DNA from 2 places in the Streptomyces sp. NPDC015125 genome. Region 1 is predicted to be linked to the other one. Evidence: riboswitches for the same ligand, from Rfam matches in the RefSeq annotation. Region 1 holds a riboswitch; the other holds the start of a gene.
The links. Region 1 has a riboswitch for glycine ahead of gcvT (glycine cleavage system aminomethyltransferase GcvT). Riboswitches for the same ligand answer to the same signal wherever they lie in the genome.
Positions count from the first base shown of each region.

Region 2: linked by a shared signal. The riboswitch ahead of cycA (D-serine/D-alanine/glycine transporter) and the one ahead of gcvT (glycine cleavage system aminomethyltransferase GcvT) in region 1 are both predicted to bind glycine.

Region 1 is NZ_JBIBVF010000001.1:283,479-290,693, reverse strand. It holds gene ACF088_RS01245 (L-serine ammonia-lyase) at 1-261, opposite strand, end outside; gene glyA (serine hydroxymethyltransferase) at 737-1,996, opposite strand; gene gcvH (glycine cleavage system protein GcvH) at 2,091-2,468, opposite strand; gene gcvT (glycine cleavage system aminomethyltransferase GcvT) at 2,598-3,725, opposite strand; glycine riboswitch at 3,878-3,973, opposite strand; gene ACF088_RS01225 (AAA family ATPase) at 4,248-4,934, shown strand; gene ACF088_RS01220 (enhanced serine sensitivity protein SseB) at 5,027-5,824, shown strand; gene ACF088_RS01215 (enhanced serine sensitivity protein SseB C-terminal domain-containing protein) at 5,887-6,687, shown strand; gene ACF088_RS01210 (ABC transporter permease) at 7,097-7,215, shown strand, end outside.
Region 2 is NZ_JBIBVF010000005.1:322,796-330,010, reverse strand. It holds gene gcvP (aminomethyl-transferring glycine dehydrogenase) at 1-1,992, opposite strand, end outside; glycine riboswitch at 2,143-2,238, opposite strand; glycine riboswitch at 2,593-2,689, shown strand; glycine riboswitch at 2,690-2,781, shown strand; gene cycA (D-serine/D-alanine/glycine transporter) at 3,068-4,552, shown strand; gene ACF088_RS15670 (hypothetical protein) at 5,163-5,483, shown strand; gene ACF088_RS15665 (hypothetical protein) at 5,521-5,781, shown strand; gene ACF088_RS15660 (PP2C family protein-serine/threonine phosphatase) at 6,000-7,184, shown strand.

The DNA.
Region 1 (7,215 bases):
CTCGGCGTCGGCGGACTCGACGTCGACGGTGCGGGGGGAGTGGCCTTCCAGGCCGAGGAGGACGGCCTTGGGGGTGCCGTGGCCGTGGCCGGTGGCGCCCAGCGAGCCGAACAGCTCGGCGCGCACGGTGACCGTCTGGGCGAGCAGACCGTCCTTCTTGAGGCGTCCGACGAACATCCGGGCGGCGCGCATCGGGCCGACGGTGTGGGAGCTGGAGGGGCCGATGCCGATGGAGAAGAGGTCGAAGACGGAGATGGCCACGGGGGCGGACTCCCTTGTCTGCTCGTGGTGGACGGTGGAGCGGTGGAGCAATGGGGCAGAGGGGACGTTTCTGCGCTGTTGGTCGAGGGTAACGCGGACCGGGCCGGGCGCCGCCGGACGGAAACTGTCGGGTGCGCGGCGGCGGGGGTAACGGTCGGTGTCGGTGTGGATACGCGGTCAGCGGACTCCGGGCCGTGTACCGGCCCGGCCTGCCGAGGAGGCGTGTCCGGTCCTGACCCGCGTGCGGGGTCCGGCCGGAAACCGCCTCCCCGTGCAGGGCGGCTGCCCGCCACCGCACCGGTCATGCGTGCCGTGCCCGCACCGGCGGGCACCGTGTGTGTGAAGACCGTGCGCGCGAAGAGGGGAGGACAGCGGCAGGCAGACCGTGAGCCGGGACCGACGACCCCGGGCTCACCGTCGTGCACCCTGCGCCCGCCGGTGACCGGCGGGCAGCGGGCTCAGTGCATGAGTCGCGTCACAGGGACGGGTACAGCGGGAACTTCTCCGCGAGTGCGGTGACGCGGGCCTTGAGGGCTTCGGCGTCGTAGGCGGGCTTGAGGGCCTCGGCGATGATGTCGGCGACCTCGCGGAAGTCCTCGGCCTGGAAGCCGCGGGTGGCCAGCGCCGGGGTGCCGATGCGCAGGCCCGAGGTCACCATCGGCGGCCGCGGGTCGTTGGGGATCGCGTTGCGGTTGACGGTGATGCCGACCTCGTGGAGACGGTCCTCGGCCTGCTGGCCGTCCAGCTCGCTGTCGCGCAGGTCGACGAGGACGAGGTGGACGTCGGTGCCGCCGGACAGCACGGAGACGCCGTGCTGCCTGACGTCGTCCTGGACCAGGCGCTCGGCCAGGATCCGGGCGCCGTCGAGGGTGCGCTGCTGGCGCTCCTTGAAGTCGTCGGAGGCGGCGACCTTGAAGGAGACGGCCTTGGCGGCGATGACGTGCTCCAGGGGCCCGCCCTGCTGGCCGGGGAAGACCGCAGAGTTGATCTTCTTGGCCAGCTCCTGGGTGGAGAGGATGACGCCGCCGCGCGGGCCGCCCAGGGTCTTGTGGGTGGTGGTGGTCACCACGTGGGCGTGCGGCACCGGGTTGGGGTGCAGGCCGGCGGCGACCAGGCCGGCGAAGTGCGCCATGTCGACCATGAGGTAGGCGCCGACCTCGTCGGCGATCCGGCGGAACGCGGCGAAGTCGAGCTGGCGGGGGTAGGCGGACCAGCCGGCCACGATCAGCTTGGGGCGGTGCTCCTTGGCGAGGCGCTCGACCTCTTCCATGTCGACCAGGTTGGTCTTCTCGTCGACGTGGTACGGCACCACGTTGTAGAGCTTGCCGCTGAAGTTGATCTTCATGCCGTGGGTCAGGTGCCCGCCGTGGGCGAGGTTCAGGCCCAGGATGGTGTCGCCCGGCTTGATGAGGGCGAACATGGCGGCGGCGTTGGCCTGTGCGCCGGAGTGCGGCTGCACGTTGGCGGCCTCGGCGCCGAAGAGGGTCTTGATGCGGTCGATGGCGATCTGCTCGACGACATCGACGTGCTCGCAGCCGCCGTAGTAGCGGCGGCCGGGGTAGCCCTCGGCGTACTTGTTGGTGAGGACGGAGCCCTGGGCCTCCATGACGGCGACGGGGGCGAAGTTCTCCGACGCGATCATTTCGAGGGTGGACTGCTGGCGGTGGAGTTCGGCGTCGACGGCGGCGGCGACATCGGGGTCGAGCTCGTGGAGGGAGCTGTTCAGAAGCGACATGAGTCTTCCTGGGGGAGTCAGGGGCGCGAGGGGGTCCCCCGGACGGAGCCCGGGGGAGCTTCCGCGGGGGCGGTGGCGGAGGGGGCCGGGCGGCTCAGCTCTGGATGAAGGCGGCGTACGCGTCGGCCGAGAGCAGCTCGCCCGGCTCGCCGCTGATCTTCACCTTGAACAGCCAACCGCCCTCGAACGGGGCGGAGTTCACCAGCGAGGGGTCGTTGACGACATCCTCGTTGATCTCGGTGATCTCACCGTCGACGGGCGAGTAGAGATCGCTGACCGACTTGGTCGACTCCAGCTCGCCGCAGGTCTCGCCCGCCGCGACCGTGGCACCGACCTCGGGGAGTTGCACGAAGACGACGTCGCCGAGCGCGTTGGCCGCGTGCTCGGTGATGCCGACCGTCGAGACGCCTTCCTCGGCGCCCGACAGCCACTCGTGCTCCTTGCTGTAGCGCAGCTGCTGGGGGTTGCTCATGGCTCGATTCTCCTGTACGCGAGGGTGTGGTCGTGAAGGGGGTCGCCCCTGGTGACACCAAGGGGGGAGGGTCTTGCACAGTGAGACGCACGGGTGCGCGCCGCTGCCGGGTCCGCCCCGGGTGAACTCCTACTTCTGCCGCTTGTAGAACGGCAGAGCGGTGACCTCGTACGGCTCATGGCTTCCACGGATGTCCACGCACACACCCTCGGTGCCCGGTGTGGCGTAGGCGGCGTCGACGTACGCGATGGCGACCGGCTTGCCGAGGGTGGGAGAGGGGGCCCCGGAGGTGACCTCGCCGATGACCGTGCCGTCGGCCGTGACGACCGGGTAGCCGGCCCGCGGGACCCGGCGGCCCGCGGCGATCAGACCGACCAGCTTGCGCGGCGGGTTCGCCTCGGCGCGCTCGGCGGCCGCCGCCAGCGCGGTACGGCCGACGAAGTCGCCGTTGTTGGTCGTCTTCTCGAACTTCACGACCCGGCCCAGGCCCGCGTCGAACGGCGTGGTCGAGGTCGTCAGCTCGTGCCCGTACAGCGGCATGCCCGCCTCCAGGCGCAGGGTGTCCCGGCAGGACAGGCCGCAGGGCACCAGACCGGCGTCCTTGCCGGCCTCGGTCAGCGCCTCCCAGAGGGCGACCGCGTCGGCCGGCCGGACGAACAGCTCGAAGCCGTCCTCGCCGGTGTACCCGGTACGGGCGATCAGCGCCTCTACACCGGCGACCGTGCCGGGCAGCCCCGCGTAGTACTTGAGACCGTCCAGGTCGGCGTCCGTCAGCGCCTTGAGGATCCCGGGCGACTCCGGGCCCTGCACCGCGAGCAGCGCGTAGGCGTCCCGGTCGTCGCGAATCGCGGCGTCGAAGCCGCCCGCTCGTGCGCTCAGCGCGTCCAGCACCACCTGGGCGTTGGAGGCGTTGGCGACGACCATGTACTCCTGGTCGGCCAGGCGGTAGACGATCAGGTCGTCGAGAATGCCGCCCTCGGCCTCGCAGATCATGGTGTAGCGGGCACGGCCGGTCTTGACGCCCCCGATGTTGCCGACCAGCGCATAGTCGAGGAGGTCGGCGGCCTGCGGGCCGGTGACGGTGATCTCGCCCATGTGGGAGAGGTCGAACAGCCCGGCGCGGGTACGGACGGCGACATGTTCGTCACGCTCGCTGCTGTAGCGGAGTGGCATGTCCCAGCCGGCGAAGTCGGTCATGGTGGCGCCGAGCGCGCGATGGGTGGCATCCAGCGCGGTACGGCGGGGGGCATCAGTCATGGTTCTGGGCTCCCAGGCAGGGGTGAACAAGACGTTCTCCCCATCTGTCATCGGAACCTGAGAGGTTCACCGGGATCCCGCGAACGGACCCGGTTTGCACCTTGGGTGGAGCCGCCCCGTGCGCCGGGCTGCGGCTCGCTTTTCAGATCTGCCTCGCCTGCGCGGTATAGGGGCCTGAGAGATTCAAGGGAGGACTTGCTCCTTCGGCGCCCCGCCATGGCGGCCGGGGACTCTCCCGCGCGGGTTCAAACGGCCGGTATGGAGTTGGCGGTGCACAGGTGAGACCTGATGTGCACGTGGCGGCCACATCATTGCACGGGATCGCCCGATAGAGGAGCCCCGGCCGTCACCCCGCCCGTGACGTGGGCAGATCGGACAATAGCCTTGATGGGCATTACCTTTTCTTGACACTCTGCGGGTAGGGGACGGACTCGAACCGGAGCAGAACCGGACGGGGAGGACGATCGCGTGCACAGCGAAGCGGCATTCGGGGCCACTTCAGACGTCGTGCCTCCGGCCGTCGTGCCTCCGGCCGTCGCGCCGGCGGTGCCGCCCGCAGCCGGGTCCCGGGCCGGCCGGACGCCGCGGCCCGTCGTCCGGCCGGGGCGCGGAGCCGAAATCGTGGACCTCCGGGACCGTGGACGGGCGAACGGCGCCGCCGAGCTGCGGTTCCCGGCCGGTGACCTGGTGGTGGTCTCCGGTCTGCCGGGCAGCGGCAAGAGCACCCTGATGCATCGTGTCGTACCGCCGCTGGACGCACACGGTGCCGCGGTGCACCGCATCGATTCGCAGGACGTCCGCGAGCGCTGGGAGCACGGCAGGCTGCGCCGGCTGCCGTACGCCCTCTACCGTCCGCTGGTCCGGGTCGCCCACTATCTGACGCTGCATCGTGCGCTGCGCTCCGGGGACAGTGTGGTGGTGCACGACTGCGGCACCCTGGCGTGGGTGCGTGGCTGGATCGCGCGCTCGGCGGTGCGCGGCGGCCGCGGGCTGCATCTGGTGCTGCTCGATGTGCCGCCCGAGGTGGCACTGTCCGGCCAGGAGTCGCGGGGGCGCGGGGTGTCGGGGTACGCCTTCGCGCGGCACCGCGGGGCCGTGGGCCGGCTGGTCGGTGCGGCGGAGTCGGCCCGGCTGCCGAAGGGCTTCGACTCGGCCGTACTGCTCGACCGGCGGACGGCGAGCGCCCTGGAGACGGTCACCTTCGACTGAGCGGACGGCCACCGTGCCCCGCGGGTCCCTCCGCACTCCTTCTCGTCTAGGGTCTTTGGCCAGATGGCGCGGTTTGGAACGGGTGGGAACACATGACATTTCCGGAGCAGGGGATACCGCAGCTGGCGTGGCCGGCGAACGAGCTCGAAGAGGCGCTGGCCGCCTCGGTCGGGCACCCGGGTGCCGGTGGCCGGATCGTCGAGGTACTGGGCCGCAGCAGGGTCTGGGTGCCGCTGCCCAACGGCGGCGGACCGGAGAGCGCGGGGCCCGGCACCCGGGGCCTCGATCTGCCCACCGTCGAGCTCGACGGTGCGGCCTATGTCCCGGTCTACAGCTCCGAGCAGGAGTTCTTGCGGCTGGTGGGCGCGCATATGTCCTTCACCGTCGCCCCGGCCCGGGAGTTCGCCCGCGGGCTGCCCCCGCAGATCGGCATCGCGGTCAACCCGGACGGCAGGGTCGGCGTCCCGCTGCCGCCGCCCGCGGTGGCCGAATTGTGCCGGGAGGGGCGTCACGAGCCGGCCGGTCTGCCCAGCGGCGGCCGGGTGCGGCTCTTCGAGCCGGACTGGCAGCACGAACCGGTGGACTTCCTGGCCGCCGCCGGACTGGAGTTCTCCGGTGCCGGAATTGTCCTGACTGCCCGGCGTGCCCTGGCAAGTGTCGAGGGCGACACGCCCGCGCTGTTCGTCGGTGTGCAGATCGGTGCGGACCCTGCGGCACTGCACGACGGCACCGCTCGCGAGGCGGTACTGTCAGCCCTCGGACGTGCGCTCGGCGCAGTGCCGGTGCCCTGGCCCGTACAGCTCGTCATGCTCGACCTCGCCCAGGGCGACCCGGTCGCCGACTGGATGCTGGAGCGTGTGCGGCCCTTCTACTCTCGGGACCACTCGTAAGCTGGATGGATGACGGGCGGGCGCACCCATGACGTGCCCTGCAGACAGAAGGGACGGACCACGTGAGCGCGGGTGCGCATCAGGGGCCGGCGGCGGCCGGAGCGCTGGAGCAGCTGCTCCAGCAGGTCTCGCCCGGCCGTTACGACGCCTATGAGGCGCTGCTGCACGCGCTCGCCGCGGGCCAGGTCTGGATGCTGCTGTGGCACGGCCGGGCCGGTTCGCCCGATGCGCAGTACGGAAACATGGAGGTCGAGGGCCTCGGCTATGCGCCGTGTGTGACCTCGGCGCCCGAGCTCGCCGCCTCCGGCTGGAACCGCGACCACGAGGTCGTCACCGGCCCGGAGATCGCCGCCGCGCTCTTCCCCGACCGCTGGGGCCTGTGGCTGAATCCGCATGCCCCCGGCGGGGGTGTGGGCATCCCGTGGCTGGATCTGCGCCGTATCGCCGGTGGTCTGGACCGGCTGCCGGCCGGTCCGCTGCGGATCTCCGAACCGGTCATCGACATCCCGCAGTTCTATGCGCTGCTCGCCCAGAACGCGCACCGGACGCCCGCCGTGCGGTCGCTGCGCCGGGCCTGGGTGCAGCCGGCGCTCGGTGCCCCTTATCTGGCGATCGGTCTGGATCTGTACGACACCGGCCAGCAAGCGGTGGATTCGGTGCGGTTGATGATCCAGCAGTCGATCGGCGCGGTTCCGGACGGTCTGCCCGTCTCCACCGTTGCGATGAACGACGAGTTCGACCCGGTCGGCATGTGGATGCGGGCCTCCACGCGTCCCTTCTTCGACCGTGACGGCTACGCCCAGCCGCCGGGTCAGCCGGCCCCCGCGCCGTCGTACGGCTACGGCTACCCGCGCCCTTACTGACAGCCGGTCTCCGGCGCCCCAGGAGTACCACCCGGGCGCCGGTCTCGTGGTGAATTCTCCCTGTATGCCCCGCGGTTGAGGATCTCTCCCGCGGGTGATCGCTCCGCTCAGCCCGAACTGTCGTCCGTATAACGGAAAGCCGTGGAGCACATCACAGTTGCGCATCCATTCCCCGTCAGGGCTGGTGACTGATCGAGAAAGGGATGAAGACTCCGGAAACAACAGGGGCCTCGGCCCTTTGTACGAGCGTCATCCCACGGCGTCGCGCAAGTCTGAGACTTCCATAGTGCGAACTTCCGCGATGCCCGCAGGACTTGCTGCACCGAACTTGCACCAGTGATGTGAACCAGGCCGCAATCCGCGGCGGGCAGGGGCCGGCCACCGTCGGCCGAGAGGGGTCAAAGGCACTGTGACCGCACCGATCGAGACCACCGGGGCGGCTGCTGAGGCGCAGCCGGAAGCGGTGCTGAAGGGCGTCGAGGGAAAGCGGATCGAGGGGCGTTCGCTCGGTCAGATCGCATGGCTGCG
Region 2 (7,215 bases), on a different contig from region 1:
CACCAGCTCGCACAGCCGGGTGATGCCGGCCTCGTAGACGCCGTGCGTGGAGGGATAGGTCACCATGATCGCGGCCAGGTGGTCGGAGTGCTGCGCGCACTTCGCCTCCAGGTCCACGAGATCGACCGTGCCATCGGGCCGCGATGCCACCACGACGACGCGCATCCCGGCCATGGCGGCCGAGGCCGCGTTGGTGCCGTGCGCGCTTGCCGGGATCAGGCACACGTCGCGTCCGGCCTGTCCGTTGCTCTGGTGGTAACGGCGGATCGCCAGCAGGCCGGCGAGCTCGCCCTGCGATCCGGCGTTCGGCTGGAGGGAGACCTTGGCGTACCCGGTGACCTCTGCCAGCCACGTTTCGAGCTGCTCGACCAGGGCCAGGTACCCGGCAGCGTCCGTGAGGGGCGCGAAGGGGTGCAGGTCGGCGAAGCCGGGCCAACTGACCGGCTCCATCTCCGTGGTCGCGTTGAGCTTCATCGTGCAGGACCCGAGCGGGATCATCCCGCGGTCCAGCGCGAAGTCACGGTCGGAGAGCCTGCGCAGGTAACGCAGCATCGCGGTCTCCGACCGGTGCCGGTGGAAGACCGGGTGGGTGAGGAAGGGGGACGTGCGCCGCAGGCCCGGCGGAAGCGCCGCCGAAGCGCCCGCAGTTGGCCCGTCCAGGTCGTGCTCCGTCCGGCCGAAGGCATCGAGCACGAGACGGACGTGGTCTGGCGAGGTGACCTCGGAGCAGGAGATGCCGACGTGGTCACCGTCCACCAGCCGTAGGAGCAGCCCCTTGTCGTGCGCGGTCGCGACGACCTCCTCGGCACGGCCGGGGACCCGCACCAGCAGGGTGTCGAAGAACTCGCGGTGCACCACCGTGACCCCGCTGTTCCGCAGACCCGTGGCGATGAGCGTGGCGTGCCGGTGCGTCCGTTGGGCGATCTCGGTCAGACCGTCGGGGCCGTGGTAGACGGCGTACATCGACGCGACCACGGCGAGCAGGACCTGCGCCGTGCAGATGTTGGAGGTCGCCTTGTCGCGTCGGATGTGCTGCTCGCGGGTCTGTAGTGCGAGGCGGTACGCCGGCCGGCCGGCGTTGTCCACGGAGACGCCCACGAGCCGGCCGGGCAGGTGACGTTCGAGCCCTTCGCGGACCGCGATGTAGCCGGCGTGCGGCCCGCCGTAGAACAGGGGGACACCGAACCGCTGGGACGAGCCCACGACGATATCGGCGCCGTACTCACCCGGTGGCACGAGCAGCGTGAGCGCCAACAGGTCGGCGGTCACCGTGACCAGCGCCCCGCGCGCTCGCGCCGCGGCGGTCACCTCGCGCAGGTCGCGGACGGCTCCCGAGCAGCCGGGGTAGGACAGCACCACCCCGAAGAAGTCGTCCTCCGGCAGCGGCTCGGCGACGTCGATCTCGACGACCTCGATGCCGACCGCGGCTGTACGCGTGCGCAGGACGTCGAGGGTCTGCGGCAGGGTGTCGCGGTCGACCAGGACGCGGGGGCGGCTCTTGCCGGCGACGCGGCGCATGACCGTGACGGCCTCGGCGACCGCCGTAGCCTCGTCGAGCAGCGACGCGTTGGCGGTCGGCAGTCCGGTGAGGTCTCCGACCATGGTCTGGAAGTTGATCAATGCCTCGAGCCGGCCCTGGCTGATCTCCGGCTGGTAGGGCGTGTAGGCGGTGTACCACGACGGGTCTTCCAGCACATTGCGCCGGATCACCGCGGGCGTGGTGGTCGCGTGGTATCCAAGGCCGCTCATCGGAACGGCCACGGTGTTCCTGCTCGCGAGCTCCTGCAGCTCGGCGCGGGCCTCGGCCTCGGTGGCGGCGGCAGGCAGGTTCAGGTCGGAAGTGCTTCGGATACCGCCCGGGACGGCGGCGTCGATGAGGGCGGCCAGCGTCGGGTAACCGACTTCGGCCAGCATCCTGGCGCGGTCGGCGCCGCCGACGCCGATGTGGCGGGTGGCGAACTCACCCGACGCGGAGGACTCGGGGAAGGTCATGGTGGGAGGCTCCCTGTGGGGGCACCGCGAACGCGGCACCGTGGATGGGTGGCCTCCCCGCTCTGTCATCGGTACCTGAGAGCTTCACCACCGGGTCCGGCGGTTTGCACCGTGGGCGCAGGACATGACGTCCCGTCTTTCCAGAGTCGCCTAGCCGAAGCGGTAGTTGGGCCTGAGAGATTCTGGGGAGAGTTGCTCCTTCGGCGCCCCGCCAAGGGTGGGCGAGGGCTCTCCCGCTTCGGTTCGAACAGCGCGATGTGGAGTTGTGGGGCCCGACCGTAAGGCCGGGGGTGTTTCCGGGGAGGATCGGCTCCTTCGGCGCCACGTCGTCACATGACGTGGGCTCTCCCGCGCAGAATCGTCAGCGGTGTAGGTGCTGGCGGATCTTTCCGGAGGCAACGTACGGGCCTCGGAACACAGCCGTCAAGAGTCCGCTCGGTGTACGCGCCGGTAACGGATCGGCCCATGAAGCACGCCGTGAGCTGCACAAACACTGTCCCCCGCGGGCGAGTGCCGTACTACTGAAGGGTAATGTCCAGCGTTCGGTCGGTCCCTTGACCGGTCGCCGATGTGGACCTAACCTCACCGCACATTGCCGTTCACCCCGGAGCGGGAGAGCACTGGATCAGCCAGACCCAGTCGCCGAAGGAGCAAATCCTCCCCGGAAACTCTCAGGCATCCCTACCGCTCGGGCAGGCAACTCTGGAAAGCAGGCGCTGACGCGCCTCGCCCACGGTGCAAGCCGCGCGCTGAGCGCGGCGAAGCTCTCAGGCTCATGACAGAGGGGGAGGCTCACTCGGCCGCGCGGGCTCCTGCCCGTGCTCGACATTCGAGGAGCCCCCCTGATGGCCCTCCCGCCGCCTCTCCCCTGACCGCAATCCGCCTGCCGGCTTTCGGGCTGATCTTCGGTCTTCTCTGCGGGCCCGTTCAGCGTACCGACACCGCTCCGGTCGGCTGCCGCAAGTCCGCGCGCAGCCCCACCCTGCCGCTCGCCCCCCCTGTGGGCGCGTGGTCATTCTCCGAGATACCCCCTGTCCCGTGCCCACACGGGACGTGAGATCCGCGAGGTTTGCCCATGCCTGAACGCAGTGACACCGGCTCGACCACCGCGTCGACCCGACCGGAGGCCGGATCGACGCCCTCGCCCGAGGATGAGCAACACCTCTCCCGCCAATTGTCCAACCGGCACATCCAACTCATCGCGATCGGTGGTGCGATCGGAACCGGCCTGTTCATGGGCTCCGGCAAGACGATCTCGCTGGCCGGGCCCTCGGTGATCTTCGTCTACATGATCATCGGAGTGATGCTCTTCTTCGTGATGCGGGCGATGGGTGAGCTGCTGCTCTCCAACCTGCGCTACAAGTCCTTCGCCGACTTCGCGGCCGACCTGCTGGGGCCGTGGGCCGGCTTCTTCACCGGCTGGACCTACTGGTTCTGCTGGATCGTCACCGGCATCGCCGACGTCATCGCGATCTCCGGATATGTGTCCTACTGGTGGCACGACCTACCGCTGTGGATACCGGCGCTGGCCGCTGTCATCCTGTTGATCGCCTTGAACCTGCCCACCGTGAAGGCGTTCGGCGAGACCGAGTTCTGGTTCGCCCTCATCAAGATCGTCGCCATCGTGGCGCTGATCGTCGTCGGGCTGGTCATGGTGTTCGGTCATTTCCAGGCGCCCGGGGGAGCGGCGGCAAGCTTCTCCAACCTCTGGAACGACGGAGGGTTCTTCCCCACCGGCCCCATGGGGTTCGTCGCGGGATTCCAGATCGCGACCTTCGCCTTCGTCGGCATCGAACTGGTCGGCACCACCGCGGCCGAGGCGGAGAACCCGGAACGGAACCTGCCCAAGGCGATCAACTCGATCCCGGTACGCGTGATGTTGTTCTATGTCGTCGCACTGATCGTGATCATTTCGGTGACGCCCTGGCGCGAGATCAGTCCGGGCCACAGCCCGTTCGTCGTGATGTTCACTCTTGCCGGTCTGGGGATCGCCGCCTCGGTCATCAACTTCGTGGTGCTGACCTCCGCCACCTCGTCCGCGAACTCGGGCATCTACTCCACCTCACGGATGGTGTACGGGTTGGCCCGGGAGGGCGACGCCCCGGCGCGCTTCGGCAGACTCACCTCCAGGAGGGTACCGGCCAACGCCCTACTCCTCTCCGGGGTGTTTCTGCTCGCCGGTGTGGTCATGGTCGCCACGGACAACTCGATCATCGAGGCGTTCACCTTGGTGACCACGGTGTCCGCCGTACTCTTCATCTTCGTCTGGTCGATCATCCTGATCAGCTACCTCGTGTATCGCAAGCGCCGTCCGCACCTGCACGAGGCGTCGAAGTTCAAGATGCCCGGCGGCGTCGTCATGTGTTACGTCGTGCTCGCGTTCTTCGTGTTCCTCATCTGGGCATTGACCCAGGAGCCCGACACGCTGCGGGCCTTGCTGGTGACCCCGGTGTGGTTCGTCATCCTCGGCATCGCGTGGGCGGCGCTCCGCCGTCGCCCACGCCATGTGTCCCGTGAGGCCGCCTTCCGGTCCGAACTCGACCATCCGCAGCAGGACTGACACGGTCACCGGGTCCCTCGACAGGCACCGATCGCGAGCGCCGTTCTCGGCGGAGGGGAACGGCGCTCGCCTTCGGCGTGTTCGCCACTCTCACGGCAGCACACGTCTGACAAGCACTCGGCCCTTCATATGCCGCCGCTGGGTTGCACTTCCACCACGGACGACCGAGGCGAGGTCTGGCTAGGTCGTTCTTTCGGAACGCTGCCAGCTTCATCTGGTCAGTGAGGTGCCCCGAAGGAAACGGCCTGACCTCTGCGAAAGACTTGTCACCCCGGGGCAAAGTGAACTCGCATGCCTCTCGGAGTTCTCAGCCCGCACCGTGCATTCAAGCCCTCCTGGGCCGATGACGGCCCCGGTATGCCGCCGGCGTCATTCGCACCCGGGCCGCTCGTTGGCGGCTCGCGCCCCCGCGGCGGAATTCGTGCATGGGCCCGCGCCCCCCTTCAAGGGTGCCTATTCAGCCATGGCGAACATTTCAGCGACTGATCCTCGTGTTTCTGCGGGAGGCCGAAGGGCAGTCATTTTCATGAAGTTCGGTGGAGAGTTTCGCCGCGCAGAACATTTGTGTCTGTTCGGCCCGGGGGAGCTTGGCTCCAGGGAAGGAATCTGCATGACCACGGGAATCAGGGGCTGCGACAATCAGTCGAACTCCTACGTTTCTTTTGTCAATGAAGAACATTCCGGGGACAGCGAGTCCGTGAGTCCGAGGTCGCACAGTTCTGCCTACGCGTGGATCTCGCAGCACAAGGACAGGCCGCTGAGCGTTCAGACCGGACGGGGCCGGTGCATCATCTGGGACGACGACTGGAAGGTGAAAGGGGAGTGGGACGACGGCAAGGGCGAGTTCATCCTCGCCTCCGTCCGGCACAGCCCGCAGGACTACCAGATGACGGTCAGTATCACGGGTGACATCACGCTGTCCGAGGTCTGATCGAGGAACGGACCGAAAGAGGGGGATCATCGTGCCCATGCAGAATTGGCGTATCACAAACGCCATGGAGAATTTGACGGGAAACTGGGTGTACTACGTGTGCACCGCCGTCGCGGCGTTTGCGAATGTCCATTTCAGTCGCCACGTGGACAATCCGAGCGATGACCATATGGCGACGAATGACGGCGCCTACTATTACTACGGCGTGACCGGCACGTTCAATCAAGCCGCCCAACACGCTGATCAATCCGTCCGGCAGATGCTCGTCGACGCCTGGAACGACTACTTCAAGGTGTAGGGCGACCGTAGGCCGCGCCAGCCGGTCCGGGCCCCGCCTCCCCGCTGGGGCCCGGACCGGCTGGCGCGGCCCCCCATGTCTCCTCTTCGACACCTTGCAGGTGTCAACAGAGGTAGGCGCGTCCGGCGCCGTCCCCGCCTCGTCGGGCTCGGCACGTCTGCACGTGAAAGGCCGGGATACGGCCTGCGGCCTGTCCGTGGGCGGTGCAGAGTGGGGGTATGGGCTTGCGGCGCCGCGTTGCGGATCTGTGGCAGCCATGGCAGACGGGTCACGCGCTCTTGGCGATACCGCTCGGGCTGATCGTTGCGATCACGGTCGTGGACGTTCTGATCCCGGGTGACATCCATCTGGGGCCGCTCCTGATCGTCGCCCCCGCCATCACTCCCTGGTTCGCCGGCCCCTGGCTGACCGGACTGGTCGGCGCGCTCGCCGTGGTGGCCCAGGCGACCATCGGGGTCCTGCGCGACCCGAACGAACTGTTCTCGACCAACCACCAGGTACAGATAGCCGCCCTCGCGGTGCTCTCCCTCGTCATCGTGGTCTTCAGCCGCCAGCGCGAGCGCCGCCTACGCCAGCTGGAACAAGTACGGTCGGTGTCCGAAGCCACACAACGGGTGGTCCTGCCGCCGCTGCCCCATCGCCTGGGTCCACTGCGGATCGCCTCGGCCTACCGAGCAGCCGATGACGAGGCGCTGATCGGCGGGGACCTGTACGCGGCGACCCGGACCGGCAACGGCGCACGTCTGATCATCGGTGACGTCCGCGGCAAAGGTATGACCGCCATCAGCGACGCCTCCGTGATCATGGGGTCCTTCCGCGACGCCGCCCACCGGGCCGCCACCCTCGCGGACCTGGCCGCCGCTCTCGAGGAGAGCATCTGCCGGCACTTGGCCGAGCATGCCCCGCACCCCGAGGCGGACGAACTGTACGAGCAGTTCGTCACCATCCTGATGCTCGATATCCCCGACGAAGATCCTCTGGCTCAGATGATCAATTGCGGGCACCCGCCGCCCCTGTTGCTGCACCATCATCACGTCACCGCCCTCTACCCGCGCCGCGCAGCGCCCCCGCTGGGCATGTGCGATCTGCCCGGAACCGGCCTGACCGTCGACCCGTTCACCTTCGAGGGCGATGACACGCTCCTGCTCTACACCGACGGGATCATCGAGGCCCGCTCCTCCGACGGTTCGTTCTACCCGCTCGCCGAGCGCGTCGCCCAATGGACCGACAGCGGACCCGAAGCGCTGCTGCGCCACATCCGCGGCGACCTTATAGCCCACGTCGGAGGGCAGCTCAACGACGACGCGGCCGCAGTGGCGATCCAACGCTCCCCCAGACTCGCCCCCAGCCACCAGCTCAAGAAGATGGTCCACCTCACCGGCTCACCCGACCAGACCGACTGACCATCCGGCGGGTCTCGGCGACCCGCGGGCG